DNA from 2 places in the Bacillus sp. Hm123 genome. Region 2 is predicted to be linked to the other one. Evidence: a T-box and tRNA genes for the amino acid it is inferred to sense, from the RefSeq annotation. Region 2 holds a T-box; the other holds one or more tRNA genes.
What was found. A T-box is a leader RNA that pairs with one kind of tRNA and senses whether it is charged. The one in region 2 lies ahead of ileS (isoleucine--tRNA ligase), so its partner is inferred to be a tRNA-Ile.
Positions count from the first base shown of each region.

Region 1: it encodes a tRNA-Ile, which carries the amino acid that the T-box ahead of ileS (isoleucine--tRNA ligase) is inferred to sense. The anticodon was not compared.

Region 1 is NZ_CM200277.1:2,666,545-2,682,148, reverse strand. It holds rRNA gene ACSVDJ_RS14005 (23S ribosomal RNA) at 1-930, shown strand, start outside; rRNA gene rrf (5S ribosomal RNA) at 1,279-1,394, shown strand; tRNA gene ACSVDJ_RS13995 (tRNA-Val) at 1,402-1,477, shown strand; tRNA gene ACSVDJ_RS13990 (tRNA-Thr) at 1,493-1,568, shown strand; tRNA gene ACSVDJ_RS13985 (tRNA-Lys) at 1,588-1,660, shown strand; tRNA gene ACSVDJ_RS13980 (tRNA-Leu) at 1,668-1,749, shown strand; tRNA gene ACSVDJ_RS13975 (tRNA-Gly) at 1,824-1,898, shown strand; tRNA gene ACSVDJ_RS13970 (tRNA-Leu) at 1,906-1,994, shown strand; tRNA gene ACSVDJ_RS13965 (tRNA-Arg) at 2,002-2,078, shown strand; tRNA gene ACSVDJ_RS13960 (tRNA-Pro) at 2,099-2,175, shown strand; tRNA gene ACSVDJ_RS13955 (tRNA-Ala) at 2,190-2,265, shown strand; tRNA gene ACSVDJ_RS13950 (tRNA-Met) at 2,285-2,358, shown strand; tRNA gene ACSVDJ_RS13945 (tRNA-Ile) at 2,366-2,442, shown strand; tRNA gene ACSVDJ_RS13940 (tRNA-Ser) at 2,456-2,548, shown strand; tRNA gene ACSVDJ_RS13935 (tRNA-Met) at 2,576-2,649, shown strand; tRNA gene ACSVDJ_RS13930 (tRNA-Asp) at 2,655-2,731, shown strand; tRNA gene ACSVDJ_RS13925 (tRNA-Phe) at 2,750-2,825, shown strand; tRNA gene ACSVDJ_RS13920 (tRNA-Gly) at 2,835-2,908, shown strand; tRNA gene ACSVDJ_RS13915 (tRNA-Ile) at 2,921-2,994, shown strand; tRNA gene ACSVDJ_RS13910 (tRNA-Asn) at 3,001-3,075, shown strand; tRNA gene ACSVDJ_RS13905 (tRNA-Ser) at 3,082-3,172, shown strand; tRNA gene ACSVDJ_RS13900 (tRNA-Glu) at 3,177-3,248, shown strand; partial or broken gene ACSVDJ_RS13895 (serine hydrolase domain-containing protein) at 3,334-3,559, opposite strand; gene glgB (1,4-alpha-glucan branching protein GlgB) at 3,828-5,687, shown strand; gene ACSVDJ_RS13885 (glucose-1-phosphate adenylyltransferase) at 5,704-6,852, shown strand; gene ACSVDJ_RS13880 (GlgC family sugar phosphate nucleotidyltransferase) at 6,877-7,905, shown strand; gene glgA (glycogen synthase GlgA) at 7,902-9,350, shown strand; gene ACSVDJ_RS13870 (glycogen/starch/alpha-glucan phosphorylase) at 9,340-11,757, shown strand; gene ACSVDJ_RS13865 (1,4-dihydroxy-2-naphthoate polyprenyltransferase) at 11,809-12,732, opposite strand; gene ACSVDJ_RS13860 (isochorismate synthase) at 13,029-14,438, shown strand; gene menD (2-succinyl-5-enolpyruvyl-6-hydroxy-3-cyclohexene-1-carboxylic-acid synthase) at 14,431-15,604, shown strand, end outside.
Region 2 is NZ_CM200277.1:1,638,876-1,654,479, forward strand. It holds gene ACSVDJ_RS08410 (DNA alkylation repair protein) at 1-35, shown strand, start outside; gene ACSVDJ_RS08415 (helicase-related protein) at 131-2,695, shown strand; gene yxiS (protein YxiS) at 2,754-3,059, opposite strand; gene ACSVDJ_RS08425 (DUF456 domain-containing protein) at 3,184-3,666, shown strand; gene ACSVDJ_RS08430 (helix-turn-helix transcriptional regulator) at 3,713-4,639, opposite strand; gene modA (molybdate ABC transporter substrate-binding protein) at 4,781-5,578, shown strand; gene modB (molybdate ABC transporter permease subunit) at 5,583-6,239, shown strand; gene ACSVDJ_RS08445 (MerR family transcriptional regulator) at 6,364-7,101, shown strand; gene desA (Delta(5) desaturase DesA) at 7,415-8,455, shown strand; gene ACSVDJ_RS08455 (sensor histidine kinase) at 8,601-9,737, shown strand; gene ACSVDJ_RS08460 (response regulator) at 9,734-10,333, shown strand; gene ACSVDJ_RS08465 (small acid-soluble spore protein P) at 10,368-10,493, opposite strand; gene ACSVDJ_RS08470 (DUF3813 domain-containing protein) at 10,509-10,706, opposite strand; gene ACSVDJ_RS08475 (hypothetical protein) at 10,707-10,871, opposite strand; gene ACSVDJ_RS08480 (ASCH domain-containing protein) at 11,533-11,871, shown strand; gene ACSVDJ_RS08485 (hypothetical protein) at 11,878-12,312, shown strand; gene ACSVDJ_RS08490 (MFS transporter) at 12,353-13,510, opposite strand; T-box leader at 13,744-13,982, shown strand; gene ileS (isoleucine--tRNA ligase) at 14,037-15,604, shown strand, end outside.

The sequences.
Region 1 (15,604 bases), 1.0 Mb from region 2:
AAGGCGTAACGATCTGGGCACTGTCTCAACGAGAGACTCGGTGAAATTATAGTACCTGTGAAGATGCAGGTTACCCGCGACAGGACGGAAAGACCCCGTGGAGCTTTACTGTAGCCTGATATTGAATTTTGGCACAGCTTGTACAGGATAGGTAGGAGCCTTTGAAGCGTGAGCGCCAGCTTACGTGGAGGCGTTGGTGGGATACTACCCTGGCTGTGTTGAACTTCTAACCCGCACCCCTGATCGGGGTGGGAGACAGTGTCAGGTGGGCAGTTTGACTGGGGCGGTCGCCTCCTAAAAAGTAACGGAGGCGCCCAAAGGTTCCCTCAGAATGGTTGGAAATCATTCGCAGAGTGTAAAGGCACAAGGGAGCTTGACTGCGAGACCTACAAGTCGAGCAGGGACGAAAGTCGGGCTTAGTGATCCGGTGGTTCCGCATGGAAGGGCCATCGCTCAACGGATAAAAGCTACCCCGGGGATAACAGGCTTATCTCCCCCAAGAGTCCACATCGACGGGGAGGTTTGGCACCTCGATGTCGGCTCATCGCATCCTGGGGCTGTAGTCGGTCCCAAGGGTTGGGCTGTTCGCCCATTAAAGCGGTACGCGAGCTGGGTTCAGAACGTCGTGAGACAGTTCGGTCCCTATCCGTCGCGGGCGCAGGAAATTTGAGAGGAGCTGTCCTTAGTACGAGAGGACCGGGATGGACGCACCGCTGGTGTACCAGTTGTCTTGCCAAAGGCATCGCTGGGTAGCTATGTGCGGACGGGATAAGTGCTGAAAGCATCTAAGCATGAAGCCCCCCTCAAGATGAGATTTCCCATAGCGCAAGCTAGTAAGATCCCTGAAAGATGATCAGGTAGATAGGTTCGAGGTGGAAGCGTGGCGACATGTGGAGCTGACGAATACTAATCGATCGAGGACTTAACCAAGAAAAGCGGAAACTGCCGTTTAGACTCGGCAGGCATTAGACGGACCGCTGAAGTGGCGTTCTTTGCCACAAAAGCGTGACGGCTTATGACCGAGAGTCTGGCAGTTAGAGCTAGATCATAAAGCAGAGGCGACTGTTCAGACATGACAAGCAAATGTTCTGACGCTGGAAAGACGTTAGTCTTGTAAGCGGCAGGTTATTTGACTCGAATGTCTAGGAGCCAGAGCTAGAAATAGATACACCAATAGGCGAATTGCAAGGTTACAATACTTATTATCCAGTTTTGAAAGAACAAAAAAGTTCTTGCAAAAGATAATTATTATGCTATAATAATAAATGTCTTGAAAAGTCTGGTGGCGATAGCGAAGAGGTCACACCCGTTCCCATACCGAACACGGAAGTTAAGCTCTTCAGCGCCGATGGTAGTTGGGGGTTTCCCCCTGTGAGAGTAGGACGTTGCCAGGCAAAATTCGGAGGATTAGCTCAGCTGGGAGAGCACCTGCCTTACAAGCAGGGGGTCGGCGGTTCGATCCCGTCATCCTCCACCATCAATTCTTTGATAAGCCGGTGTAGCTCAACTGGTAGAGCAACTGACTTGTAATCAGTAGGTTGGGGGTTCAAGTCCTCTTGCCGGCACCATTTTTTAAAATATTATTTTGAGCCATTAGCTCAGTTGGTAGAGCATCTGACTTTTAATCAGAGGGTCGAAGGTTCGAGTCCTTCATGGCTCACTTTTATGCGGGTGTGGCGGAATTGGCAGACGCACCAGACTTAGGATCTGGCGCCGCGAGGCGTGGGGGTTCGACTCCCTTCACCCGCATCGTTTTAATGATATTCTGTTAGTATCTGTTACGTCCTGTGACAAACACAGAAGTCAGAACATCCTGTTCAAGTGCGGAAGTAGTTCAGTGGTAGAACACCACCTTGCCAAGGTGGGGGTCGCGGGTTCGAATCCCGTCTTCCGCTCCATAAAAGTGCCGGGGTGGCGGAACTGGCAGACGCACAGGACTTAAAATCCTGCGGTAGGTGACTACCGTACCGGTTCGATTCCGGTCCTCGGCACCACTTTTATGCGCCCGTAGCTCAATTGGATAGAGCGTTTGACTACGGATCAAAAGGTTAGGGGTTCGACTCCTCTCGGGCGCGCCATTAATACATATATTAGTTTTCGGGAAGTAGCTCAGCTTGGTAGAGCACTTGGTTTGGGACCAAGGGGTCGCAGGTTCGAATCCTGTCTTCCCGACCACTTTAAAATTATATGGGGCCTTAGCTCAGCTGGGAGAGCGCCTGCTTTGCACGCAGGAGGTCAGCGGTTCGATCCCGCTAGGCTCCACCAATTTAATTATACAATACATGGCGGTGTAGCTCAGCTGGCTAGAGCGTACGGTTCATACCCGTGAGGTCGGGGGTTCGATCCCCTCCGCCGCCACTTAAAAGGACCTTTAGCTCAGTTGGTTAGAGCAGACGGCTCATAACCGTCCGGTCGCAGGTTCGAGTCCTGCAAGGTCCACCACTTGTACAAATATGGAGGAATACCCAAGTCTGGCTGAAGGGATCGGTCTTGAAAACCGACAGGCGGGTTAAACCGCGCGGGGGTTCGAATCCCTCTTCCTCCGCCATATTTCATTAATTTTTATTTATATCGCCGCGGGGTGGAGCAGTATGGTAGCTCGTCGGGCTCATAACCCGAAGGTCGCAGGTTCAAATCCTGTCCCCGCAATAAATGGTCCGGTAGTTCAGTTGGTTAGAATGCCTGCCTGTCACGCAGGAGGTCGCGGGTTCGAGTCCCGTCCGGACCGCCATTTATACATAATAATCTTGGCTCAGTAGCTCAGTTGGTAGAGCAATGGACTGAAAATCCATGTGTCGGCGGTTCGATTCCGTCCTGAGCCACCATTTGTTAATGCGGGTGTAGTTTAATGGTAAAACCTCAGCCTTCCAAGCTGATGTCGTGGGTTCGATTCCCATCACCCGCTCCAACTCATATTTAAGGGCCTGTAGCTCAGCTGGTTAGAGCGCACGCCTGATAAGCGTGAGGTCGATGGTTCAAGTCCATTCAGGCCCATTTTATTCCGCAGTAGCTCAGTGGTAGAGCAATCGGCTGTTAACCGATCGGTCGTAAGTTCGAATCTTACCTGCGGAGCCATATTTTGGGGAAGTACTCAAGAGGCTGAAGAGGCGCCCCTGCTAAGGGTGTAGGTCGGGTAACCGGCGCGAGGGTTCAAATCCCTCCTTCTCCGCCATACTGGCCCGTTGGTCAAGCGGTTAAGACACCGCCCTTTCACGGCGGTAACACGGGTTCGAATCCCGTACGGGTCATAGTAAAAAGCTAATTCTATTGAATTAGCTTTTTTTGTGCTTAGTAACTGCTTTTTAGAAATAATATTCTATTTTGTTTTGCCTAAAGATAATCATATTTATAGGTGTTCATCATAGTTGTTTCATCAATCCACTTTTTGGGAATGTTTTTTATTGTCCCAAGTACCATGATTCAGATATAGAAAACCAAAACGTGCCATATTACGCGGAGTTAGCGTAAGTCCTCCCCCACCTGTAGAGTTACCCCTTGAGTCATGAACCTATTCTTTCACACTTTTTCCGAATAAATCTTCAAACCCAAATGATTTCATTTGTTGTAGTCAGATTTTATAATACATTCAATAGAAATAGTTGTTATCAGGTGAAATATCCTATTTTTTTGTGTCTGTGTTAAATTATTGTTAAGAATTGTCGATGAATTAACAATTATTTAAAAAGGATTTATTCAAATGATAAAGAACTTTTAATATATAGGAGAATGTATTCTCGAAAAAAGTACTCCATAATGCAACTCTTCAAAAAATAAGCCCCATACTAAGATTTCTCTATTTTATTATTTCAATTTAAAGGATGGGAATTATGACAGCAGCTTATCCAACCGATTTTGATATTCATTTATTTCATGAAGGGAACTTGTTTCAAGCCTACGACATCTTTGGTGCTCATTTGTCTAAAGTTGGCAACGACATATACACATCTTTTTGTGTATGGGCCCCTCATGCGCAGCAAGTTCGACTTGTTGGTAATTTTAACAACTGGAGTGGGGAAGGGTATTCCTTACAAAAAGTAAATAATGAAGGGATTTGGTATATACAGCTTCAAAAAAATCTAGAAGGTGAACTGTATAAGTATGAAATACTTACAGAAACAGGAGAAACCCATTTAAAAGCGGATCCCTATGCGTTTTTTGCAGAAGAAAGACCGGGAACAGCTAGCGTTGTCTATGCGCTTGAAGGATATAAATGGCAGGATCAATTGTGGCAAAAAAATAAAAAGCAGGCTTCTATTTATGAAAAACCTGTCTGCATTTATGAGTTACATTTAGGTACTTGGAAAAGGAAAGAGGATGGGACTCTTTATTCTTATCGAGAGTTGGCAGATCAAGTGATTCCTTACGTAAAAGAATTAGGCTTTACTCATATTGAAGTGATGCCAGTAACAGAGCATCCATACGATCGATCATGGGGATATCAAGGAACAGGGTACTTTGCAGCGACGAGTCGTTACGGAGAGCCTAAAGACTTTATGTACTTTGTTGATCAATGTCATATGCATGGGCTTGGCGTCATTTTAGACTGGGTACCAGGTCATTTTTGCAAGGATGCACATGGGCTTCATAGATTAGATGGAAGCTATAGTTATGAATATGAAAACAGCTGGGATCGAGAAAATTACATTTGGGGTACGGCCAATTTCGATTTAGGAAAAACGGAAGTCCAAAGCTTTCTGATCTCTAACGCCTTGTTTTGGCTAGATTATTTTCATGTGGATGGCTTTCGAGTGGATGCAGTAGCGAACATTATTTATTGGCCGAATAGAGACCAGCTAGAGGTCAATCCTTTTGGGCTTAAGTTTTTAAAGAAGCTGAATACAGCGGTGTTTCAATTTGATCCTGACGTATTAATGATTGCGGAGGATTCAACCGATTGGCCGCAGGTGACGGCACCTGTACATATAGGGGGGCTTGGGTTTAATTATAAGTGGAATATGGGGTGGATGAACGATGTGTTGCGATATATGGAAACACATTGGCATCAACGTTCGGATCATCATCATTTAATTTCCTTTTCACTGATGTATGCTTACTCAGAAAATTTCATTCTACCTTTTTCACATGATGAAGTGGTGCATGGGAAGAAATCATTATTAAATAAAATGCCGGGTGACTATTGGCAAAAGTTCGCTCAGTTGCGCTTATTAATGGGATTTCTCATCGCTCATCCAGGTAAAAAGCTCTTGTTTATGGGAAGTGAGCTAGCGCCGTTTTCTGAATGGAAAGATCTTGAGGAAGTTGATTGGCATTTGATTGAATATGAGATGCATCAGAAGTTTCAGGAATATTTTATCAACCTGATTCATTTATATAAGAGGGCTGAATCGTTATTTGAATTAGATCATGACCCTCGTGGTTTTCAATGGATTGATGTTCATAATACGCAGCAAAGTATGTACTCCTTTATTCGAAGAAGCAAGGATGGTTCTCCGGTCATTGTCATTTGTAATTTTGGAGAGCATGGCTATGAGAATTATCGAATAGGGGTTCCAGAGGTGGGCTTGTATGAAGAAATTTTAAATAGTGACAGAAAAGAATATGGAGGATCGGGGCAGATCAATCCGGCTCCTTTAAAAGCAAAGAAAGGCGAATTTCATGGGCAGCCAGCTTATGTACATATGACGATACCGCCTTTTGGTGTTGTATATATTCAGCCGAAAATATAAATCAGGAGGGAATAAAATGGCGAAAGAGAAATGTGTAGCGATGCTATTAGCGGGAGGGCAAGGCAGCAGGTTAAAGGAATTGACAGCAGGCTTAGCGAAACCTGCTGTTCCATACGGAGGAAAGTATCGGATCATTGATTTTCCGCTAAGTAATTGTGCGAATTCCGGTATTCATACAGTGGGCGTGTTGACTCAGTATCAGCCGCTCGTCCTCAATTCCTACATCGGCATTGGAAGCGCGTGGGATTTAGATAGGATAAATGGAGGTGTGACAGTTTTACCACCTTATTCAGAAACAGCAGGAGTAAAGTGGTATTCAGGAACGGCTAATGCGATCTATCAAAATTTAAACTATTTAAAAGAGTATGATCCAGAACATGTTTTGATTTTGTCAGGAGATCATATTTATAAAATGAATTATAGTAAAATGCTCAATTTCCACATCGAGAAGGAGGCAGATGTGACGATTTCTGTCATTGAAGTGCCGTGGGATGAGGCGAGTCGCTTCGGAATTATGAGTACGAATGTAGAAATGGAAATTACAGACTTTGATGAAAAGCCGGAGAAGCCGAATAGCAATTTAGCTTCAATGGGGATATATATTTTTAAATGGTCGACGTTGAAGACCTATTTAGAAATCGATGAAGCGAATCCAGAGTCAACGAATGATTTTGGAAAAGATGTGATTCCGTTAATGTTAAGAGAGAAGCTCAAGTTATTTGCTTATCCTTTTAGCGGCTACTGGAAGGACGTTGGAACGATTCAAAGCTTGTGGGAAGCGAATATGGATCTGTTAGATAGAGGCGAAGAATTAGACCTGTTAGACTATTCATGGCGCGTTTACTCTGTGAACCCGAATCAACCGCCGCAATTTATCGGTGAACAGGCGATCGTCAAAGATTCGCTTGTTAATGAAGGATGTGTCATTGAAGGGGAGGTGACACACTCTGTTCTATTCCAAGGGGTGCAAATAGAAGAACAGACGATCATTAAAGATGCAGTAATTATGCCAAATGCTCGTGTAGGAAGAAACTGTGTCATCGAACGAGCGATTGTGATTAGTGATTTAGAAATACCTGATAATGTAGAGATTTATAACCATACAGAGGAGATTCTTTTAATTACAGAAGAGTACCTTGCTCAATTAATAGGACAAAAGCAATAGTTTTGTTGAAATGGAGGAAATGGAATGAATAGATCTATGCTTGGTGTTATTGATGCAACTACACAGCCGGAATCAATGGAGGATTTACTGCTTCACCGATCGCTAGCAGCTGTTCCTTTCGCTGGTCGTTATCGGCTAATTGATTTTATTTTATCGAATATGGTGAACTCAGGTATTCAAAGTGTAGCGATCTTCCCTAAACATCAATATCGCTCATTAATGGACCATTTGGGCTCAGGGAAAGATTGGGATTTAAATAGAAAACGAGACGGATTATTTTTCTTTCCTTCTCCTAAGCTAGAGGGAGCAAAAGAGAAGAATGGATTGTTTTGCCACTTCGCTCAACATATCGATTATTTTAAACGCAGTACGCAAAAATATGCACTCATTAGTAATTGTTATACAGTATTTAATATGGATTTTTCCCCTATTTTGAAGAAATTAGAAGCGGATGGCTGCGATATTTTACAAATTCATAATCAAGGTCGACCGATTGAACTGTATGTCGTGCCTGTTCCGTTGCTGATTGAATTGATTGAGACTAGAAAAGAAACTGGGTATAGATGCATCCAAGATATTGTCAACGATGTTAATCAACCATATCACATTTGCCAATATGAGATGGATGGCTATTGCGAGCAAATTCAATCAATCCAAGATTTTTATACGATCAGTATGGAACTGTTGCAAAAAGAAAATTGGGGTCAGCTCTTTAATAAGTTTCAGCCGATTTATACGAAAGTCAAGGATGAGCCACCAACGAAGTATACGGATACTTCGTTAGTGAAAAATTCGATGATTGCTAACGGAGCTGTCATTGAAGGAGAAATCGAGCAAAGTGTGATCTCACGTGCTGTATTTGTTGGAAAAAATACAACAGTGAAAAATTGTATTATTATGCAAAAAAGTAAGATTGGCGAAAATTGTGAGTTAGCCCATGTCATTATTGACAAGGATGCGGTGATTGGTGATGGAGTGAAACTGATAGGTACACCAGAGGAGCCAATTGTGATCCGTAAAGGGTCCGTACAAGGAGTGTTGATGAATTCGTGAAACTACTATTTATTGTATCAGAATGTGTACCTTTCGTTAAATCAGGGGGGCTGGCGGATGTCGCCGGCTCTCTACCGAAAGAGTTAAAAAAGCAAGGAATCGATATTCGGGTCATGCTTCCTAAGTATGGAACGATTCCTCTCGAGTACCGAGAACAGATGAAAAAAGTGGCTGAGTATATTGTGCCTGTCGGTTGGAGAAACCAATATTGCGGTGTTGAACAACTAGAAAAAGATGGAATCATTTATTATTTCATCGATAACGAGTATTACTTTAATCGCGACAAAATGTATGGGTTTGGTGATGATGGGGAAAGGTTCTCTTATTTCACGAGAGCGGTGTTAGATAGCTTGGTGCATCTTGATTTTTATCCGGATGTCATTCACTGCCATGACTGGCATACGGCGATGATTCCTTTTATGTTGCGAGTCGAGCATCAACATCGTTCGGGCTATGAATTTATTCGAACGGTATTTACGATTCACAACTTATTGTATCAAGGGATCTTCCCGCGAAGTGTGCTGACAGATTTACTAAATTTACATAGTCAGCATTTCAATAGCCGCCAGCTAGAATTTTATGACTGCATCAACTTTATGAAAGGGGGATTAATTTCCGCCGATGTGATCACGACGGTCAGTCCTACATATAAGAATGAAATTTTAACTCCTTATTTTGGCGAACGCTTGGATGGTGTGTTACAAGAAAGGCAAGATGCCCTCGTTGGCATATTAAATGGGATTGATGATTCCATTTACCATCCAGCAACCGACCCTTTAATCGTTCCTTTTGACCGCGATCACTTGGATGGAAAAAAAGAAAACAAACAATTGCTTCAACGAATGTTTGGATTAGAGGAAAAAGCGGATACGCCAATTGTTTCGTTAGTTTCTCGTTTCACAAGACAAAAAGGGCTAGAGCTTGTGACACGAGTCTTTCATGAAATGATAGAGGAGGATGTGCAATTCATTGTTCTCGGTACAGGTGAAGATGAGTTTGAATGGTTTTTTAAAGAGATGGAGTGGCGATATCCACAAAAGGTGCGTTCCTATATCGGATTTGATGAGGAGCTAGCTCATAAAGTTTATGCGGGTTCCGATTTGTTTTTAATGCCTTCGAGGTTTGAACCTTGTGGACTTGGACAGATGATTGCGATGAAGTATGGAGTGGTGCCGCTTGTTCGTGAAACGGGAGGGCTGAATGATTCTGTTCTTTCCTATAATGAACAAACGGGTAAAGGAAATGGCTTTTCTTTTACTAATTTTAATGCCCATGACATGCTGTTTACTTTTAAGCGAGCGATTAGTATGTATCAGGAGAAAGACGTTTGGGAGAGCCTTATGAAGCAGGCGATGGCTTGCGATTATAGCTGGTCACAATCGGCGAAGCAATATAGCGAATTATATTCTGACTTATCATCTAGGAGGGAAAGTCATGTTTTCTAACAAAGAAGAATTTAAGGCCAATTTTTTGAAGCGAATTGAAAGATCGTATGGAAAGAGCTTTCAAGATTCAACATTGTCTGATCAATTTCAAACACTAGGAAACATGGTACGAGAATATATTAGCTCCAATTGGATTCAAACGAATGAACAATACGGCAAAGCGAAGCAAAAGAAAGTATATTATTTGTCGATTGAGTTTTTGCTTGGACGTCTATTAGGACAAAACCTATTAAACCTTGGCATTTATGATGTCGTGGAAGAGGGATTGAAGGATTTAGATATTTCTTTAGACGAGCTTGAGGAAATTGAATATGATGCCGCATTAGGAAATGGTGGACTTGGTCGCTTAGCTGCTTGCTTCCTTGATTCATTAGCATCACTTGATCTACCAGGACATGGCTGTGGAATTCGCTATAAGCATGGGTTATTTGAGCAAAGAATTGTCGATGGCTTTCAGTTGGAATTGCCGGAGCATTGGTTGCGCTATGGGCATGTATGGGAAGTAAGAAAAATCGATATGGCCGTGGAAATTCCATTTTGGGGGAAAGTTGAGACATACGAAAAGGATGGGGTACTCACTTTCCGTCATGTAGATGCTGAATATGTGAGTGCGGTTCCTTACGATATGCCAGTGATTGGCTATGAAACGGATACGGTTAATACGCTTAGACTTTGGAGTGCCGAGCCGTCTCGCTATATGCCGAATCAAGATATATTGAAATATAAAAAAGAAACAGAAGCGATTTCCGAGTTTTTATATCCAGACGATACGAACGATGAGGGGAAAATTTTGCGCTTAAAGCAACAATATTTTCTCGTTTCAGCGAGTATTCGTTCGATTATTCAAGATTATTTAGAGCAATATAAAGATTTGCATGATTTTCATGAGCATGTGTCGATTCATATTAATGATACGCACCCTGTGCTCGCGATTCCAGAATTCATGCGCGTGTTGCTCGATGACCATGGCATGAGCTGGGAAGAAGCGTGGCAAATTACGACGAATACGTTTTGTTATACGAATCATACGACATTATCCGAAGCGTTGGAGCAATGGCCGATTCGAATTTTCCAGCCGCTTCTGCCACGAATCTTTATGATTGTCGATGAGATTAATGAGCGTTTCTGTAAAAGCTTATGGGAGCTGTATCCGGGAGATTGGGATCGCATTGAACAGATGGCGATCATCGCTCACGGGCAAGTGAAAATGGCTCATTTAGCGATTGCGGGAAGCCATAGTGTCAATGGAGTGGCGAAAATCCATACAGAGATTTTAAAGAATCGAGAAATGAACTTATTTTATCAATTCCAACCAGAGAAATTTAATAATAAAACGAATGGAATGACTCATCGTCGTTGGCTCATAAAATCCAATCCAGAATTAACTCATCTCATTACGGAAACGATTGGCGATGAGTGGATGAAGCAGCCGGAAAAATTAGCTCTTCTTCATCCGTATGAACAGGATACCGCGTTTTTAAAGAGCTTAGCGGATGTGAAGCTGAAACGAAAAGAAATTTTGGCGAAGCGAATTTTAGAGCAAAATGGGATTAAGATCGATCCACAATCGATCTTTGACATTCAAGTGAAGAGGCTTCATGCATATAAACGACAATTATTGAACGTGTTGCATATTTTATATTTATATAACCGCATGAGAGAGGATGCTTCATTTGATATGTATCCTCGGACGTTCATATTCGGGGCGAAAGCTTCACCTGGTTATTATTATGCAAAGAAAGTCATTAAGCTCATTCATTCTGTAGCCAACATGGTGAACAATGATCCGATCGTAAAGGGCCGAATCAAAGTCGTCTTTTTGGAAAATTACCGCGTATCGTTAGCGGAGGATATTATTCCAGCAGCGGATATTAGCGAGCAAATTTCGACAGCTAGTAAGGAAGCGTCAGGGACAGGAAATATGAAATTTATGATGAACGGCGCCCTGACGATGGGGACGCTTGATGGAGCGAATATTGAAATTTTAGAGCAGGTAGGTAAAGAGAATATTTTCATTTTCGGTTTGAAAGCAGAAGAAGTGATGAAGTTTGAACGTGAAGGTGGCTATCGTTCGATGGATTATTATCATCATGATGATCACATTCGTCAAGTGATGGATCAGCTAGTGAACGGCTTCTTTGATGAAGAGGATCAGTTTGAGATGATTTATGATTCATTACTTATGGAAAATGATCAATACTTTGTATTGAAAGATTTTGCGTCGTATCGCGATAAGCAGCGAGAGGCGGGGCAATTATATGAAAAGAATCGAAATCGTTGGTTCCAAATGACGGCACGTAACATTAGTCAGTCAGGCTATTTCTCCAGCGATCGAACGATTCAAGAGTATGCATCAGATATTTGGGACATTCATAGTCGCGACAGTCAAATACTCGTTAAACGCTAAAATAAAAACGGTGAGTCTCCATGTAAAGTGGGGACTCACCGTTTTTTATCATTATAAAAGATAGCCTAAACAAATGCCGATGGATAGCAAGAAGCCAAAGATCGTGTTTGTTTGCGCAGTTGCTTTCATTGCAGGCATCATTTGAATCGGTAATGTTTTGCCGATAAAGCCTTTCGTCGCTCTTACCGCTTTCGGAATGCTTAAAAACGTGAGAAGGAGCCACGGTGATCCAACCTCAAACACGACAAGAGCCGCTACCCAAGCAAATGACACGATGAACATGCCAGCTAACACTTGAATGGCACGTTTGCGTCCGACTAAAATGGCGAGTGTTTTTCGGCCATTTTCTTTATCTCCATCTAAATCACGAATGTTGTTAGCTAACAAAATCGACCCAACTAAGATCGAGATTGGAACAGAAACAAGGATGCTAGCTGTGGAAATAAAGCCTGTTTGAATATAAAAAGATAGCAAAATAATGACAACGCCCATGAAAAAGCCGGCTGTTAGTTCGCCGAATGGTGTGTAGGCAATCGGAATGGGTCCGCCTGTATAAAAATAGCCAGCGGCCATACAAATGATCCCAATGACAGCAATCCACCATGTTGTATTGGCGCAAATATAAATTCCGAGCAACAATGCGATACCGAAAAAAGAAAACCCCATCGTAAGCACGGTACGAGGTTGTACACCATTGCGGACAATCGCGCCTCCGATCCCTACAGATTGTTCCGTGTCGAGGCCTCTGACGTAATCGAAATACTCGTTAAACATATTTGTAGCTGCCTGAATCAGTAGGCAAGCAATGAGCATCGCTAAAAATAAGTCGATTCGAAGCGACGTATCGGCGACAGCTAAAGCTGTTCCGAGAAACACAGGAACAAAAGCAGCTGTTAACGTATGCGGTCTCGTAAGTTGCCACCAAATTTTCCAGCCTTTGTCCGGCTTAATGGAAGGGGATGTGTTGACTTCCATCGTTTATTCTCTCCCTTTAGTTAATAACGAACAATTCTTCTTCTATTCGTCATTTATAAGTGTAGAAAAGGAAAGGATAAGTGTCAATCACTTTTCACATCTCTAAGCAGGTTCAAGACCTTATTTAGAGAGTTCAAAACAAACAAATAATAGGAACAATTGAAGCAAAGCATTATAATAAGGGTAGAATAAGACAAAACACAGTGGAATCGTTGACATAACGAGTTCAAGAGGTGTATCTTTAAATAAGTTTGACAACGATTCATACTGCTGTATGTGCAATGGAGGAGATTTCATTGTCTACTATAAAGAGCCATCCGATTAAAGAAGTGTTTATCCAGGAGAGGAATAATAAGTTAACTCATCTCCAGTCATTACTCTTTAGTTATGTGGAGAAAGTGGATTCGATTGATCCGTTAGCTTTTTATCAAAATGGACGAGCTACTTATACTGGGGAACGATTTTTCTGGAAAGATCGAGATGGAGAATTGACAATTGTTGGTTTAGGAAATATTCATACGATTCGCAGTGAGCAAAGAAATGAGCTGCGTTATAAAGAGGTAGAGCAGAAGTGGGATGATCTAACCGAATGTGCATCGATTCACAATCCCTTTGATGCTTACGGAACAGGTCCACTTCTATTTGGTGGTTTTTCCTTTGATCCGGAACGACCACAGGAACAGGAATGGTCTAATTTCTCTCCGGCTTTCTTTTATGTGCCAGAATTTATGCTGACGACATATCATGGGGAAAGCTACTTGACGACAAATATGATATGCACGTCTCACGATTCAGCTGAGCTAATCGATAAGATGGAGCGAAAGAAAACGCATCTATTGCATGAAGCGCTTCCTTCGCTACAAAAAACCGTTGATCTTGTGAAAATGGCTGAGCACGATCCAGAGGCGTGGAAGCAATCCATCGACGAAGTGGTACAAAGTATGACAGCCGATCCAGAGTTGAAAAAAGTCGTGCTAGCTAGAAAGCTGACGGCTCATTTTCAGTCGGAAATTACGCCTGATCTTGTATTAGAGCGCTTACTCGATCAACAGCCAGAGAGCTTTGTTTTCTCGTTAGAAGCGATGGAAAGCTGTTTCTTAGGAGCTTCTCCCGAACGATTAGTACGCAAGCGCGATCAAGTGGCGTTATCTACCTGTTTAGCAGGATCGATTAAGCGAGGGCGGGATGAAGCAGAGGATCAGCAACTTGGGTCTGAGCTTCTGAATGACAGTAAAAATCGAGTGGAGCATGATTACGTCGTGCAAATGATTCGTAAAGAAATGTCGCATTTATGTCATGAGGTCGATGTTCCGACAACACCTACTTTAATGAAGGTTCGCGATATTCAGCATTTATATACGCCGGTTATTGGTTATACGGAACAAGGGTCGATTTTGCCATTTGTGGAAAAGCTTCATCCGACACCAGCACTCGGGGGATTGCCGAATGATAAGGCGTTACGAGAGATTCGCCGATTAGAAATCATGGACCGTGGTTTTTATGGGGCTCCTGTCGGTTGGATGGATTATCGCAAAAATGGTGAATTTGCGGTGGCAATTCGCTCCGGCTTGTTAAATAAACAACAAGCGGTTCTCTATGCTGGTTGCGGAGTTGTGGCCGATTCACAAGCGGAAAGCGAATTCATTGAAACAGGTATTAAATTCCGACCGATGCTACGGGCAATAGGAGGAACGACTGATGTATGATCATCAAAGAGATTTAACGTTATATAATGCCCATTTTATCGATGGTCTAGCCAAAGCAGGAGTAGACAGCGCCGTGATCAGTCCGGGTTCGCGGTCTACTCCTATGGCTCTTTTACTGGCTGAGCATCCTGATATAAAAGTTTATTTACAAATTGATGAGCGGTCGGCTGCCTTCTTTGCATTAGGACTGGCGAAGGCTTCTAACAAACCAGTCGCTTTACTTTGTACGTCAGGTACAGCGGCAGCTAATTATTACCCAGCTATTGTAGAGGCAAAAAATGCGCGCGTGCCGTTAATTGTGTTAACGTCGGATCGACCGCATGAATTAAGAGATATTGGTGCGCCACAGGCGATTGATCAAAATCAGTTGTATGGCACCAATGTGAAATGGTTTGCTGAAATGGCCTTGCCCGATGCCGATGAGAATATGCTTCGTTACGTTCGCTCGTCTGCTGCCAAATCGGTGTATGTCGCTTCTCAAGCGCCGGCTGGACCGGTTCATTTGAATTTTCCTTTTAGGGAGCCACTTATTCCAGATTATGAAGGAGCATTCGCTAAGAAGGAGTTTGTAGAGCAAGCGCCGCTTTTATTAACAGAAGGAAAACGGACGTTGTCTCAACAAAGCATCGAGCAGCTCGCTCGCTTTTTAAGTGAGAAAGAAAAAGGGATCATTGTGTGCGGAGAGCTAGCTACTGAAGGGTTTAAACAAGCGGTGATTGAGCTTGCTGAAAAGCTAGGCTATCCCATTTTGGCCGATCCATTGTCAGGGCTTCGTAGTGGCCAGTTAGCTGAATCAGTAGTGATGGATAGCTATGACGCCTTTTTACGAAATGACTCCATGAAACAGGTGGCCGCTTTTGATGTCGTCCTTCGTTTCGGAGCGATGCCTGTATCGAAAGCGTTAACTCAATATTTGAAAATGCATGTGAATAAAGAGCATCTCGTCATTGATGGAGGTGCTGGCTGGAGAGATCCAATTACAGCCTCTTCTCATATGATCGCTGCTGATGAAACAGATTTCTGTTTGAGAGTGAGCGAGAGTGTAGAGAAGAAGCTTGATCGTGAATGGTTAACGAAATGGCAGCAAATCAATGAGCGGGCGAAAACGCAAATGAAAAAAGTAGAGCAGCATGCTGAGTTAGATGAAGGAAAGCTCTTTTATCAAG
Region 2 (15,604 bases):
GACTTGGTTTCAAACGAAAATATGTAAGATGTTAGTTGCGTGTCGGGGTGTTGATCTGAGAAGGATTGACGCTCTTTTTGTTGAAATTACTTCAATGAGGAACGTGACAAGATAAAAAAGGAGAGACAAAATGGCTAAATGGATTGAACTATATGAAAAAGCGGTGAAGTTAACGAAAAATAAAGTTCGTGAAGATATCAATCAGTATATTGGCAGAGAAGAAACACCTCTAACCTTCGAAGAATATTTACTAGAAAGAGGGGTATTTGTCGAACAAATCTGGCTGAATGTCTGGGTTAGTAAAGCATCGAATGAGATATCGAGAAAAGAAAAAAGAAAATATTTAAACGAAAAAGGGATCGTTGTTGAAGAAGGGAATCGCCAGCTAGTGAATCAGCTATTTCGCGCAGAGATTAGAAATCGCGAGCCTTTTGATGTGATCAGCTGGTTGAAGCATGAGTTTGAGAACGAACATACATGGTCCACTACATACGATAAAGCGAGAACAGCCTATTTAAAACAGCAACAAAAATTGCGTCAACAAAGAAAACAACGAGAAATGCTTCAACAAATGGCGCCCATCATCGAACGTATTTTAGACGAACAGGAAGGTTATTTATATTTAAGCTTTCGACATCTATTTGCTAAGCAATTAGCTAAAGATTTGCAAGAAACAAAATATAACCTTGTGGAGATTTATCCTTTTGAACAGGAACTAGTGGAAGATGGTCACTTTGATTCAGAAAAGTATTCAAGCTTAGAAGAATTTTCGTATGAATGTACGGGTAAATTTCAACGAACATTCGATTGGGGAAGAGAGGAGATTGAATACGAAACGTATAATGACCGCTATATTGAATTTTTTGAACAGGAGTGGATTGATCGCGCATTAGAGCTGATGATAGAGCATATCCCGACTTCTGTAAAAACAGAATATGCAGAGGTATTCCAACAATCGCTAACAGAAAAAGCATTACTAGATTATTATGACCATCCGTTGGTTGATAGTGGAACGCTCGCTTTTGACCGACTATTAGAAGAATACGTGGTAGATTTGTTAAGTATTGCGGATCTGCCATTTGATGAGCAAATTCATCAAGAAATATATGAACGACATGTCCAAGAAAGAGAAGAACGAGAAGCATTTGAACGAGCAGAACTTGAGCGGAAAAAAGCAGAAGAAGAGCGGTTGCTGTCAGAGCTTTTTGGTCAGGAATATCAGCCTTCCGTCGAGAGAAATGTTCGGTATGTGCTACATATTGGTGAGACAAATACAGGGAAAACACATAGGGCCTTACAAAGGATGAAACAAGCGAGCAGTGGCCTTTATTTAGCTCCGCTTCGTCTATTAGCTTTAGAAGTGTACGATAAATTAAACAAGGACGGAATCCCTTGTTCTTTGAAAACCGGTGAAGAGGAGAAAAGTCCACCTTCTGCCCACCATGCTTCTTGTACAGTTGAAATGTTCCATGAAAAAGATGTTTATGAGCTAATCGTTATCGATGAAGCACAAATGTTGGCCGATAAAGATCGCGGATTTTCTTGGTATAAAGCGATTACGAAAGCGAATGCGAAAGAAGTTCATATTATTGGTAGTAAAAACATTAAAGAGATGCTCATTCAGCTTTTAGGAGAGAGTGAGTATGAATTGATTGAATACGAGCGTGAGCTTCCGCTTCAAGTGGAAGCCAAGCCATTTAAGCTTTCTAAAGTGGAGCCTGGCGATGCTCTCGTTTGTTTTTCGCGAAGAGAAGTGTTGGAAACAGCGGCTAGTCTAAAAAGAAATAAGCATGCGGTTAGTATGATTTATGGAAGCATGCCACCGGAAACGAGAAAGAAGCAAATGCAGCAGTTTATCGATGGAAAAACGAATGTAATTGTGTCTACGGATGCGATTGGCATGGGCGTGAATTTACCGATTCGCCGCATTGTCTTTTTAAAAAATGAAAAATTTGACGGGACGAGAAGAAGGAGATTAATGTCACAAGAAGTGAAACAAATTGCTGGTCGGGCAGGTCGTAAAGGAATGTATCCTGTCGGAAAAGTGGCCTTTACTTCGGATATTAAAAAAATGATGAGTCTTTTAGAAAAACAAGATATTCCTGTTAGTTCGTTTGCTATCGCTCCAACACCGAGCGTGTTTGATCGATTTCAAACGTACGATCGCCATTTAGGTACGTTTTTTGAACTATGGGAAAAATTCAAAAGCCCAAAAGGAACGAAAAAATCGGCGTTGACACAGGAGAAAGAGCTATATTCATTAGTGGCTGGGAGTGACATTGAAGCGAGGCTTTCGATGACGGATTTATATAGCTTTTTGCATTTGCCATTTTCAACAAAAGATGCCGGTTTAACGAAGCAATGGCTAATGACGATGAAGGCGATTGTGGAAGGAGTGGAACTTCCTGAGCCGAAATGGACAACGAACAGCTTAGAAGAATTGGAGCTTGCTTATAAAGCGATTGGTCTGCATTTACTGTTCTTATACAAATTAAATAAGCCAACAGAAGCGATTTATTGGGAGCGAATGCGAGAAGAAATTAGTGAGCGAGTGCATGAGAAGCTACAAACAGAAGTGAAACATATTCATAAAACATGTCGGAAATGTCAAAGAAAGTTGCCGGCAGATTTCAAATTTCCAATATGTGATTCATGTCATCAAAGCAGGCAAGAACAATATTGGGGTAGGTGGTAATTCAATAAGCAGGCTGTCTCAAAAATAAATCATCTTTTTATGAGACAGCCGCTGTATGTTAGCTCTTTTTTTGTCGAGCAGCGATTTCCTCAGTGACAATAAACGCAAGCTCCTCGTTTCCGTATAGCGAAAGAACATTTAGTAAAGTGTCATCGTGAATGTCGCCCGCTTCTTCTTTCGGTACGGTTAAATCGATGGCTTGTTGTAAGGCTGGATTAGCCGTTTGTTGTGGGTAAGCACGCCCATATAACTCTTCCGGGTTAAGATCATGGTTTACACACCATTGAGCAAATACTAAGATCATCATTTGCTCATCTCGTTGATAATTTTCTATGATTTGTTTTTCTAATTCTTTTTGATTCATCATTAAATCTCCTCAATCCTTTATTTTTTTATTTTAAAGGGAACCATTATAGATGTCCATCCGTATATAAGGATAGAACTAGTCATTCAACGTGTTCTATGATGAAGTAGAAAGGGGAAATTTTATGTCTATCGCTATTTGGATCGGCATTGTCGTATTATTTATTGCAAGCTTTGTTGGGTTGATTTTCCCGATCATTCCATCTGTTTTAGTCATATGGGGAGGGTTCCTTCTCTATCATTTCGGGATCAATAATGATGAGCTGTCCATCTTGTTTTGGATTGCGATGGCGGTATTTACAGCACTAATATTTGTAGCGGATATGCTCGCCAACAGTTATTTTGTCAAAAAATATGGGGGTTCCAAATGGGGCGAAGGGGTTGCAGCCGTCGCCGTCATCGTTGGATCGTTTGTTATACCGCCTTTTGGCATTCTAATTGTTCCGTTTGTAGCTGTATTTGTGACGGAATACATCATTTTAAAAGATGTCAAACAAGCATTCTTTGTAGGGTATGCAACATTCGTCGGCTTTTTAAGCGGCACCCTTGCAAAAGCGTTAATTCAAGGGATCATGATTATTTGGTTTGTGATTGAAGTAATTATTTAATCATAATAAAAACGTCCTCCATAAGAAGGACGTTTTTATTATGATTCTAGAAAGTTTCATAAATGATCGAGCCTGTTTGGGAAAGGTCATAATCTCCAAGTGATTGGATTTCTGCATGAAAAGATGTAGAGGTAAGTATCTCCTTCACTTGATCAATGAGCTGTTTGTTTTCCGGTGTTTTTAAGATGACGATATCATACCGTTCAGTAATCAATGGTACAAAATCGACACCGACGATTTTAGCGGCTTTTTCAATCCCTACTCCGACATCAGCCGCGCCTGTTGCTACAGCAGAAGCAATACCGATATGATTCGTTTCTTCCTTATCATATCCCCTAATCTCTGACGGAGAGATTTGCTGGATGCGAAGCTGTTCATCTAGCAGAATTCTTGCGCCTGACCCTTTTTCTCTATTGATAATCGTCACATGCTCTTGATTTAAGTCAGCCCAAGTTTTGATGTTTAAAGGGTTCCCTTTTTGAACGTAAAGACCAGCTTTTCGCGAAACTAAATTCAATAAAATATAAGGGTGACTGACTAATATCTTTTTTACGTAAGGTAGGTTATATTCACCAGAATCTCCATCAAACATATGTAAACTAACGATATCGCATTCTCCATTGTACATCGAGATCAAGCTGTTGAAGCTGCCAGTATTCGAGCGCAGTGTTTTATCATGCGAATTTTTTTCAATATATTTTCCTAATAAATCAAGCACGAGGTCTTGTCCACTAATGACGATCGCTGCAGTTTCTTTCGTTGGTGGTTTAGGAGACGTCATCGCAGGACTAGGAGATGATCCAGTTTTCTGTTTTTTAATGTACATCTCCAAGTCGTTCGCATCCATCCGCATTTGTCTACCGACACGGAATACAGGTAATTCTCCTTTTTTAACAAGATCATATATTGTCAATTTTGATACCTTTAATAATTGTGCAACTTCCTCAATCGTATAGGAAAGCTCTTTTGGCATATCCATCCCTCCATCCTTCTATCATATCTCATTCGTCCGTGCTTTGTCACAAATCATTTCTTATTAAGCCTTTCCTTTTTCGTTATAAATAATTATAATTAGTTATGTCTTATTATGATTAGTTTAGGAAGGAAGAAAAAAATGAAAAAGTTTTATAGTGTAATTGTTTTAATGATGCTCACGCTTAGCATCATATCCGGATGTTCTTCTCCGGAAGAGAACAAAACGGAAGAAAAAGTGAAGCAAGAATCAGTCGAATTAACGATTTCTGCAGCTGCTAGCTTACAAAACGCATTAAATGATATTAAGGCTGCTTACGAAAAGGAACATCCAAACGTGAAGATTATTTACAATTTTGGAGGTTCAGGTGCCTTGCAACAACAAATTTCTCAAGGAGCACCGGTCGATCTCTTTTTCTCAGCAGCAGAGGATAAGTACGATCAGTTAGTGGAAGAAGGAATGATTGAGAAGGATAAGGGAACAGACCTTCTTGCGAATGAACTAGTATTAATTGTGCCAAAAGAGACAGAGAACAACATTCAAACATTTGAAGATTTGAAAGAAGTAGAGAAACTGTCGATCGGTACACCGGAATCCGTACCTGCTGGAAAGTATGCAAAGGAATCGTTAGAAAACTTACAAGTATGGAAAGACGTTGAACAGAAGATCGTTTACGCCAAAGATGTTCGCCAAGTGCTTACATATGTGGAAACGGAAAATGTAGAAGCTGGAATTGTTTATAAAACAGATGCGATGGTTTCAACGAAAGTGGATCTCGCAGCTACAGCTAAAGAAGAAACACATACACCGATTATTTATCCAGTGGGAGTGATTAAAGATAGTGCTCATCAAGAAGAAGCACAAAACTTTTACGAATATCTACAAAACTCAGCCTCCATGGAAACATTTGAAAAGTATGGTTTTAAAGGGGTAAATTAATTCAATGGCCACCGATTTTTGGTCACCGGTCAAGCTCTCTATTGAAATTGCCGTCGTTTCAGGCTTCATTGTATTAGTGACCGGCATTTTATTGGGAAAGATCATGGCGAATCGCTCATTTAAAGGCAAGGTGGTCTTGGAAACCATTTTGCTATTGCCTTTAGTGCTACCACCTACTGTCGTCGGTTTTTTATTAATTATTGTGTTCGGAAAAAATAGCGTTATCGGACAAGCGATCGAATGGTTATTTCATCAGCCTGTCATGTTTACTTGGTGGGCAGCTGTCATTGCTTCGACTGTCGTTGCGTTTCCGCTCATGTACCAATCGGCCAAAACTGGATTTGAAGCAGTCGACCATGATATAGAAGATGCTGCCCGTGTAGACGGGGCAAGTGAATGGAAAATTCTATTTTTCATCTCGATTCCACTCGCTTTAAAAGCGATCATTTCGGGTGGAATCTTAAGTTTTACTAGAGCACTGGGAGAGTTTGGCGCGACGTTAATGTTCGCCGGAAATCTCCCAGGAAAAACGCAAACCACACCGTTAGCTATCTACATTGCAATTGATTCTGGCAATATGGAGATGGCTTGGACGTGGGTGATTTGTATGGTGAGCCTTTCGTTTTTGCTGTTGCTTTCTGTGCATTTAATGAAATCATGAAAAAAGTCGTTTCGGTGAAGGACATCGAAGCGGCTTTTTTATTGACTAAAAAATTTAGTTATTTCAGTTGACTCTAACGTTACGTCATACTTTATTGTTAATGGTGAAGGGAGGTCAATAAGGAATGCGAGTCAAAGAAGTATCTGATTTAGTTGGGGTTAGTGTGCGCACACTACATCATTATGATGAGATCGGATTATTGGTTCCTGACGAGGTGACCGAAGCGGGATATCGCGTGTATTCCAATGATAATCTGGAGACGTTGCAACAGATTTTATTTTTCAGAGAGCTAGATTTTCCTTTGAAAAAGATTAAAGAAGTGATTAACAGCCCTTCATTTGATCGAGAAGAGGCTCTTCGGCTGCATCGAAAAATGTTGCTGGAGAAGCGTCAGAGAATTGATCAAATGCTTGGGACGATTGATCAAACGATTCAACATATGAAAGGGGAAATTAAGATGTCTAACAAAGATAAATTTGCAGGGTTTGATTTTAGCGATAATCCATACGAACAGGAAGCAAGGGAACGCTGGGGCGATCAAGCGGTGGATGAATCTAAAAAGAAAATAGGGAATATGACAAAGGATGAACAAAAAGAAATGTCTAAGGAATGGGATGCCATCTATAAAAAACTAGCCGCTCTTCGTCATCATTCTCCAGCAACTCAGGAAGCACAAGAAGCAATTAAAGAATGGTATGACTTTTTGAATAAAATGGGGAACTACTCGCTTGAAGCTTTTAAAGGATTGGGACAAATGTATGTCGATGACGAGCGCTTTACGAAGAATATTGATCAATATGGAGAAGGATTAGCTCGATTTATGCGAGATGCGATGGCTGTGTATGCAGATAATAATAAGTAAACGATAATTTTATTATGTAAACTTATTGAAACAGTGATATCCCAAAAGTCTATGGAAAAAAGGACTTTTGGGATATTCTCTTTGTTCTAAAGATCTTTTAAATGAGTTACTTCACCAATTGACGAAGCGAATGCTCATATAAAAGATGAATCTTTTTGAAAAATAACACTTAAATCATCCGTTTAAACCCGCGTCCAGTCTAGCTTTTTCAGTGGGACATGACATTTATCATACTCCCTATATGACGGGTGCTACTTCAAAGAATTATTTTCCTTCTTTACAATGATGGTATCAAGGAAAGAAGGGGAAAGACATGACGATTCAACAACAAAAACAATTAAGAAAACAAATGGCTCCGTTTGAGAAGTCGAGTACGAAAGATAGTGTACGACAGTTGTTTAACACGATCGTTCCTTTTATTCTCATGTGGATTTTGGCTTACCAAAGTCTCGAGATTTCATATTTACTCACTTTAGTTTTTGCTACACTTGGCGCTTTTTTGATGACAAGAATCTTTATCATTTTTCATGATTGCACCCACAATTCATTCTTTAAAAATCGCAAAGCGAATCAAATTGTTGGTACGATTACCGGTATCTTGACGTTCTTCCCGTTTTATCAATGGCAGCATAGCCATTCTGTCCATCATGCGACAAGCAGTAACTTAGATAAACGAGGAGTGGGTGATATTTGGATGTTAACGGTGGACGAATATTTAGAAGCTCCACTATGGCGTCGTATTGCGTATCGTTTGTATCGTAATCCAATTGTGATGTTTGGGATTGGGCCGACGTATGTATTCTTGATTACGAATCGTTTTAACCGAAAAGGTGCAAGAAAGAAAGAAAGATTAAATGTATACTTAACGAATGTCGCACTTGTGGCGATCATTGCTTTACTTTGCTGGACGTTAGGTTGGCAAGCGTTTCTATTAGTACAAGCGCCCATCTTTTTAATCGCTGGTGCGGTCGGTGTATGGCTGTTTTATGTACAACATACATTTGAAGATTCTTACTTTGAAGAAGATGAACATTGGGATTACGTGAAAGCGGCGGTAGAGGGAAGTTCTTTCTACAAGCTTCCGAAACCACTGCAATGGTTGACAGGGAATATCGGTTTCCATCATGTTCATCATTTAAGTCCAAGAATTCCGAATTATAAGCTGGAAGATGCTCATAATCAAACTGAGCCTTTGAAAAATGTCCCAACGGTTACGTTAGCGACGAGCTTAACCTCGTTGAAATTCCGTTTATGGGATGACAAAACTGATGAATTTATCGGTTTTAAAGAATTAAAACAATATGCTAAAAATCGAAAGAACAAACAGGCATACGTTCCTGCAAAACAAAAATAAACACTTTATCTATAAAAACCATGTGTCTTTCCTCTTTTACAACATTTCGTTATAGTGAGGATACATGGTTTTTCTGCTATTAGCTAGGAAGATATGGTAAAATAATAACTGAAATGATGTGAAGTGATTGAATGAGGGGTTAAGTATGTTGAAACGATTGAAGATTTTTCAAAAAGGCTCTGGAACGTCCCCTTATATATGGAGTATTTTGAGCTTTCTTCCTTTTTATTTTATTTTTCAATCTTCTTCTACGGTTGAAATTATTGTTGGAATTATTTTAACGGTTTTGTTTTTTGTGTCTTTACGGTTTGCGTTTATTTCGAATAATTGGCCTGTTTATTTGTGGTCCTGTATTCTGATCACGATATCAATCACGATGACGATTCTGTTTCAATTTGTCTATTTTGCATTTTATATTGCTTATTATAATGGACATATCAAGAAGCGCGGTGCTTTTATTACACTATATGTGATTCATCTAGTCGCCACGACGATTTCGATTAATTATAATATCGTTCTGCAAGATGAATTATTTTTAACACAGCTGCCGTTTATTATTATTATTTGGATTAGTGTCATTCTCCTTCCATTCAATATTTATAATAAGAAAAAGCAGGAAGAGCTTGAAGTGAAGTTAAAGGATGCCAATGATCGAATTTCAGAGCTGGTTAAACAGGAAGAGCGCCAACGAATTGCGCGAGATTTGCATGACACATTGGGACAAAAGCTGTCATTAATTGGACTGAAAAGCGACTTAGCTCAAAAATTAGTGTTTAAAAATCCAGAGCAAGCTCGCAATGAAATGACAGATGTGCAACAAACGGCTCGAACTGCATTAAAAGAAGTGAGAAAAATGGTGTCTTCGATGCGTGGTACTCGCTTATCAGAGGAAATGGTTCTTGTGAGACAAATTTTAAAGGCGGCTCAAATTGAATTAATTAGTGAATCAGAATTGAAATTAACGAATGTATCTTTGTTCTTAGAAAATATATTAAGTATGTGTATGAAAGAAGCGGTGACGAATATTGTGAAGCATAGCCATGCCTCTACTTGTCACATTCGTGTGGAACAAACAGCCGATCATGTTCGATTGCTTATTCAAGATGATGGTGTCGGTCTTGTGGAAGAAAGTAGTGTCGGTAAAGGTAGCGGGTTGTTAGGGATGAGAGAGCGGCTAGAGTTTGTGAACGGGACATTAGAAATTGTAAAGGATCATGGAACGACTCTAATTATGAAAATCCCTAATCACATTCGGCAGAGAGAGAAGGAGGAACTGAAATGATTCGAATAGTGATTGCTGAAGATCAGCGGATGCTGTTAGGGGCCTTAGGTTCCTTGCTCAACTTAGAAGATGATATGGAAGTGATCGGACAAGCGGCGAATGGGGAAGAGGCGATCACTCTTGTGCAGCAATTAAAGCCAGATGTCTGCATGATGGATATTGAAATGCCAGGGAAAAGTGGGTTAGAAGCAGCAGAAGAGCTGAAAGGGCTTGACTGTAAGGTAATCATATTAACGACATTCGCCCGTACAGGATATTTTCAACGAGCGTTAAAAGCGAAGGTGAGCGGCTATTTATTAAAGGATAGTCCGAGCGAAGAGTTAGCTAGCTCGATTCGCAGCATTATGGCAGGCAGTCGAATCTACGCTCCGGAGTTAATGGATGACTTTTATAGTGAAGAGAATCCTTTAACAGAGAGAGAAAAGGATGTATTGGCTCTTGTGGCTGATGGAAAAAGCACAAAAGAAATTGCGACAGAGCTTTATATTACGACAGGAACGGTTCGGAATTATATTTCCACTATTTTCGATAAGCTGGAAGTGAAAAACCGAATTGAAGCGATCTCCCAATCAAAGGAGAAGGGCTGGTTTAAATAAAAAAAGGGACGGTATGTGCATACCGTCCCTTTTTTTACATATCGTGGCTACTGTGCTTCTTCTGGCGGGAGTGATTTTTGTTTTTCACTTTGTGAGAGCCACTTAACGGTTGAGGTTGAGTGGTTTCCGTTTTTTCTGATTTTGAGGCACTTTTTGTCATGATTCCTTCGCCCCTTTACATAGTTTGGTGATTGTCATGTTCAACTTGTCTTAGTTGTTCTTGCATTTCGCTTAACTGTTCTTGCTGAGCCAATGTAGAATTGGCAAAAGCGGAGACGAGACTATTTTTCGCTGTTGCGATATTTTCTTCTGTTGAGTCCGTCCGTGCTTGATTAACAAATCGCCTCGCTTCTCGAAAAAGCTTTTGTCCCATTTAAAATCCTCCAAGTGTTAGATCAGGATTTTCTTCTGTCTGTTCATTTGTATAACGAGCCTCTGATTCCGAGAAGGTTGTCCGATAAGGGAAGCGTTCATCATGCTTAGAAACAGCATCCTTTCCTTGTTGGACAAAACGTTTCGATTTGCTGTTTTTTCCCATTATGAATCCCTCCGAATAATGAGTTCACAGAAGATATCTGTGTCCTTATTATTGTGACTTTAAATCAATGGATTATGAACAAAAAAATTTTTGTTTTTCATGTATAAATGTTCAATCGAGTGGCTATTATAAATAAGGCAAGGGACGAAAAACTCCAAATGGGGTGATGGCTTTGGACAAATATTGTGCTAACCCAGATTCGGGAATCTCGCTATACATCATCATGTAAATGAGGTGTTTGTCGGAGAGCAGGTACATGTTGTAGAAACCATTTGAATTTCTTGCATAATGACGGTGCGCCGAGTGGCGTGCCGTTATTTTTTAACAAAAAAAAGACTAAAACCACCCTTGAGTTTTGGCCAGCTCAGGCGGTTTTAGTTCGTCTTTGTGCCGATCCCCGATAGGGAACCCGCTATTGTATCGCCGTTTCCGATGTTACAGCATCGAAGCGGCTTTTTTAATATATGGTTATTTGTTTTTATTATACCTGAAAATGAGGGGTTTGAAAACATAATACAATAGAGTTTTAAACCTTTCACTTTGTCGCTGTTATTATAATGTAAGAAAGGATATAATAAGGAAGAAATTTATGCTGCTTCAACTAGAAGGCAACATCTGTTGTTGATTGCAGTTGTACTTTATCGTAAAGGTGGTTTTTGCATTGACGAATAAACATGAAGGTTTGCCTCCAAAGACTTGTACGATTGAACGCCTTGTGACGATCAAAGAAGATGTAGAAAAGGTGCTGAATGGACAAAAAACAGCTACACGTCGTAATGGGAGATATGCGGACGTTGGAGAGATCATGACGTTAGAGAATGTTGATTTTGTTGTTGAGCGTGTGTATCATCAGACGCTAGGCGAGTTGACGGATGAGCATGCTAATCAAGAAGGGTATGCAAACGTTGAGGAATATAAACAATCAATTTTAGCGATTCATCCTAAGATGCCGTGGCTTCCGCATATGAAAGTATGGGTTCATGAATTTCGCCAAGTGTAACTTCAGATGATGTATCAGCTTCTCGTATATGTCCATGTTTTTAGTGCCATTTTGTCGATTGGTCCGTTTTTCGTTTTATTCCCTCTTTTGAAAAAATTACGTCTAGCAACACTTGAGACTGAACAAGCCTGTATCGATGTCTTTCAATCCGCGATTCGCCTTGTTAAGCATGCTGGTCATGTGTTAGTCGGATCGGGGATCTTATTGATGCTGATAGGCCCGTGGCCATGGACTACTTCATGGGTCGTGATGACGATTGTGGTCATGGTCAGTTCGATCTTTTTCTTAGCACGAGCCTTTACGCCCACATTAAAACAGTTTAATGAGCCGTCAGCCAACAAGCGGCAACTTGTTGATAAGCTTTATCGCTCTCTCTGGATTTATATTTTCTTATTAACTATTATGCTATGGTTTATGGTTGTTAAGCCGGTACTATGGTAACAGTTCAATGAAAAAAGCAGGCATGTATCGCCTGCTTTTTTCATTGAACTTGTTTTTCTTTCATCACAGGTGGCTCAATTAAAAGACTGCCAGCCGCTGCAATGATTAATAAAACACCAGTAAAGAGAAAGCCTTGCAATGGAGTGAAAGCGAATAAGCCTGTCAATCCTGAGCCAACCACGACACCTAAAGAGAAAAAGGCATAGAAGTAGCCGTACGCTTTGCCTCGGTGAGCGGGAGTAATCGCTTGAACGAGTAATGAATTGAGCGACGGAAAGAGAAAAGCAAATCCAACGCCATACAGGATCATACATGCGTATAGAAGAGAAGTATGATCTAGCTGACTTAGTAAAATCAAGCTCAGTCCCATCGCACTCATACCGAACGCTAACGTTGATGTCGGTTTAATTAGATCAAATAACCGATTGGTTGGTAATAGGAAAACAAGGATCGCTGTTATACCAAACGTACTTAATAGCATCCCACTTGTTCGAGCATCGAATCCTAGATGGATCACTTTCAGCGGTAACATATAAGCGAGAACACCTTGAGAGAACATCAGTAAAAAAGCGCCAATAAAAGCTTTTACCACGTTTGTTTGTTGGAAAAAAGCACGTATAGGCATCGCTTGCTTTTCTTCTCTTTCTTCAAGGGAAGTAGGGACATTGTTTCGCAAAAGAAAGAGGGAAACAATAGCTAAAAGAAGCATACAAGCAGCGGTTACTGTTAATACCGTTACTTCGTTTGTTTTGCTAGCAACAATCCCACTAAACGCAGGCCCGATGACAGCGGCCAATCCAACGAAAGCTCCAGAGATTGCGGAGCTTTTTCCTTTTTTCTCTTCTGTCGCTACATTTGCTAAATAAGTAAACGCAGCAGGAACAATCAATCCAGCAAGAAAACCATGTAAAAACCGAATAGCTAGTAAAGACCAAGCATCAACCGCCAATCGATAAAATAAAAGCGAAACACCTGTTAAGATTAAACCGATCACTAAAATTCGAAAGGCTCCTTTTCTATCCGTGAGAAACCCAGAGATCACATTTCCAATCGTATTAGAAAAGGAATAGGTGCCAACGACCAAGCCGGTTAATAAAGGTGTGGCCCCTAGCGATTCCGCAAACGGACTCATAATCGGTAGCTGAGTAAACAAATCAAAAAATGAAAAAAATACAATGATATAAACAAATATTCTCATGAGGAAATACAGCCTCCATCTAGTTGTCTTGCTTTCTATTGTTCTTTTTATTGAAGCATTTGTCAACGACGATTTGGTGAATAATCATTGACGCCTATGTGTCTAGGAGGAAAGAAGACGAGCCACTTTATTTAGTGATGTAATAACAGATAGAAAACTAATTACCTTGATTATTTTCTAACTAGTTTGACATGTGATTTTATTCAAGTTATAATTATTTCCAATTAAAGCACACAAATTCGATGACGAGAAAAAGTAATTTATGTGGCTGTTCCACAGAGAGCCGGTGGTTGCTGAAATCCGGTGTTTAGTTCATAAGTGAAAATCATCTCTGAGAAGTTAAGCTGAACATTAGTAGGCTTGAACGGGTGTCTACCGTTAAAAGGAACGCGTATGATTGTACGTGGCTAAGTGCTATTGAGAAGTTTTTCAATAGAATTAGGGTGGTATCGCGGTTAAACCCGTCCCTTTCTTCAGGGGCGGGTTTTTGTGTGCTTTAATAAAAACTATTAGGAGCGATATCATTATGAAAAAAGAACAAACAAAAGAATCGGTTCGTCAACGTGAAGAGCGGATTCGAGAACAATGGTTACACAATCACACCTTTCAACAATCGATGACAAACAGAGAAGGTAGTCCTTCATTTGTCTTTTATGAAGGTCCACCGACAGCTAACGGATTGCCTCATGTCGGTCATGTATTAGGCCGAACCATTAAAGATGTGGTCGCAAGATATAAAACGATGACTGGACATCAAGTCATTCGCAAAGCCGGCTGGGATACGCATGGTTTACCTGTAGAACTCGGAGTAGAAAAGCAATTAGGGATATCTGGGAAAAGTGAGATTGAGAACTATGGTGTAGAAGCTTTTATTGAGAAGTGTCGTGAAAGTGTGTTTATATATGAAAAACAGTGGCGAGAGTTTACAGAGCAGCTAGGTTATTGGGTAGATATGGATGACCCTTATGTTACATTAAATAATTCGTATATTGAAAGTGTATGGCACATCCTTGGTACGATTCATGAAAAGGGATTACTCAATAAAGGTCATCGTGTGTCTCCTTATTGTCCGAGTTGCCAAACATCTCTTAGTTCACATGAAGTGGCTCAAGGGTATAAAATGGTGAAAGATTTGTCTGTCACAGCAAAATTCAAAGTTCAAGACCGTGACAATGAATATTTTCTTGGATGGACGACAACACCTTGGACATTACCTGCGAATGTGGCGTTAGCTGTTCACCCAGAGATGACATATGTGCGCGCAAAGCAAGGAGAAGAAATCTTTGTTGTAGCTGAATCATTAGTGGAGGCTGTTTTACAGACGGATTACGAAATTTTGTCTGTTCATCAAGGTGCGGATTTGATTGGTCTCTCTTATGTGCCTGTATTTGATTTTGTGGATGTGAAAATAGGTCATCAAGTGATAGCAGCCGATTATGTAACAGACAATAGTGGAACAGGGATCGTGCATATCGCACCAGCATATGGTGAAGATGATTATAAAGTTGCACAAGAAAATGGTTTGTCGTTTGTCAATGTCGTCAATGAAAAGGGAGAATATACAGCAGAAGTTCCACTATTTCAAGGGCGCTTCGTCAAAGATTGTGATATCGATATTATTCGTGCGCTTGCTGAAAAAGAATTATTGTATAGTAAAGAAAAATACGAACATAATTATCCTCACTGTTGGCGTTGCGATTCACCGCTTTTGTATTATGCAAATGAAAGTTGGTTTATTAAAACAACTGCATTGAAAGAACAATTCATCAAACATAATGAAGAAGTTACTTGGTATCCAGATCATATTAAGCATGGTCGCTTCGGCAATTTTTTAGAGAATATGGTTGATTGGAACATTAGCCGCAAACGCTATTGGGGCACGCCGCTGAATGTATGGCAATGTGACACATGCAGTCATCAACATGCACCAAAAAGCATAGCTGAATTAAAGCAATCGTCTATCCATCCAATGAATGAGGGCCTCGAATTGCATAAACCTTATGTGGATCGAGTGAAACTTCGTTGTTCTCAATGTGAAGGAACGATGACACGAACACCAGAAGTGATTGATGTTTGGTTTGATAGCGGCTCGAT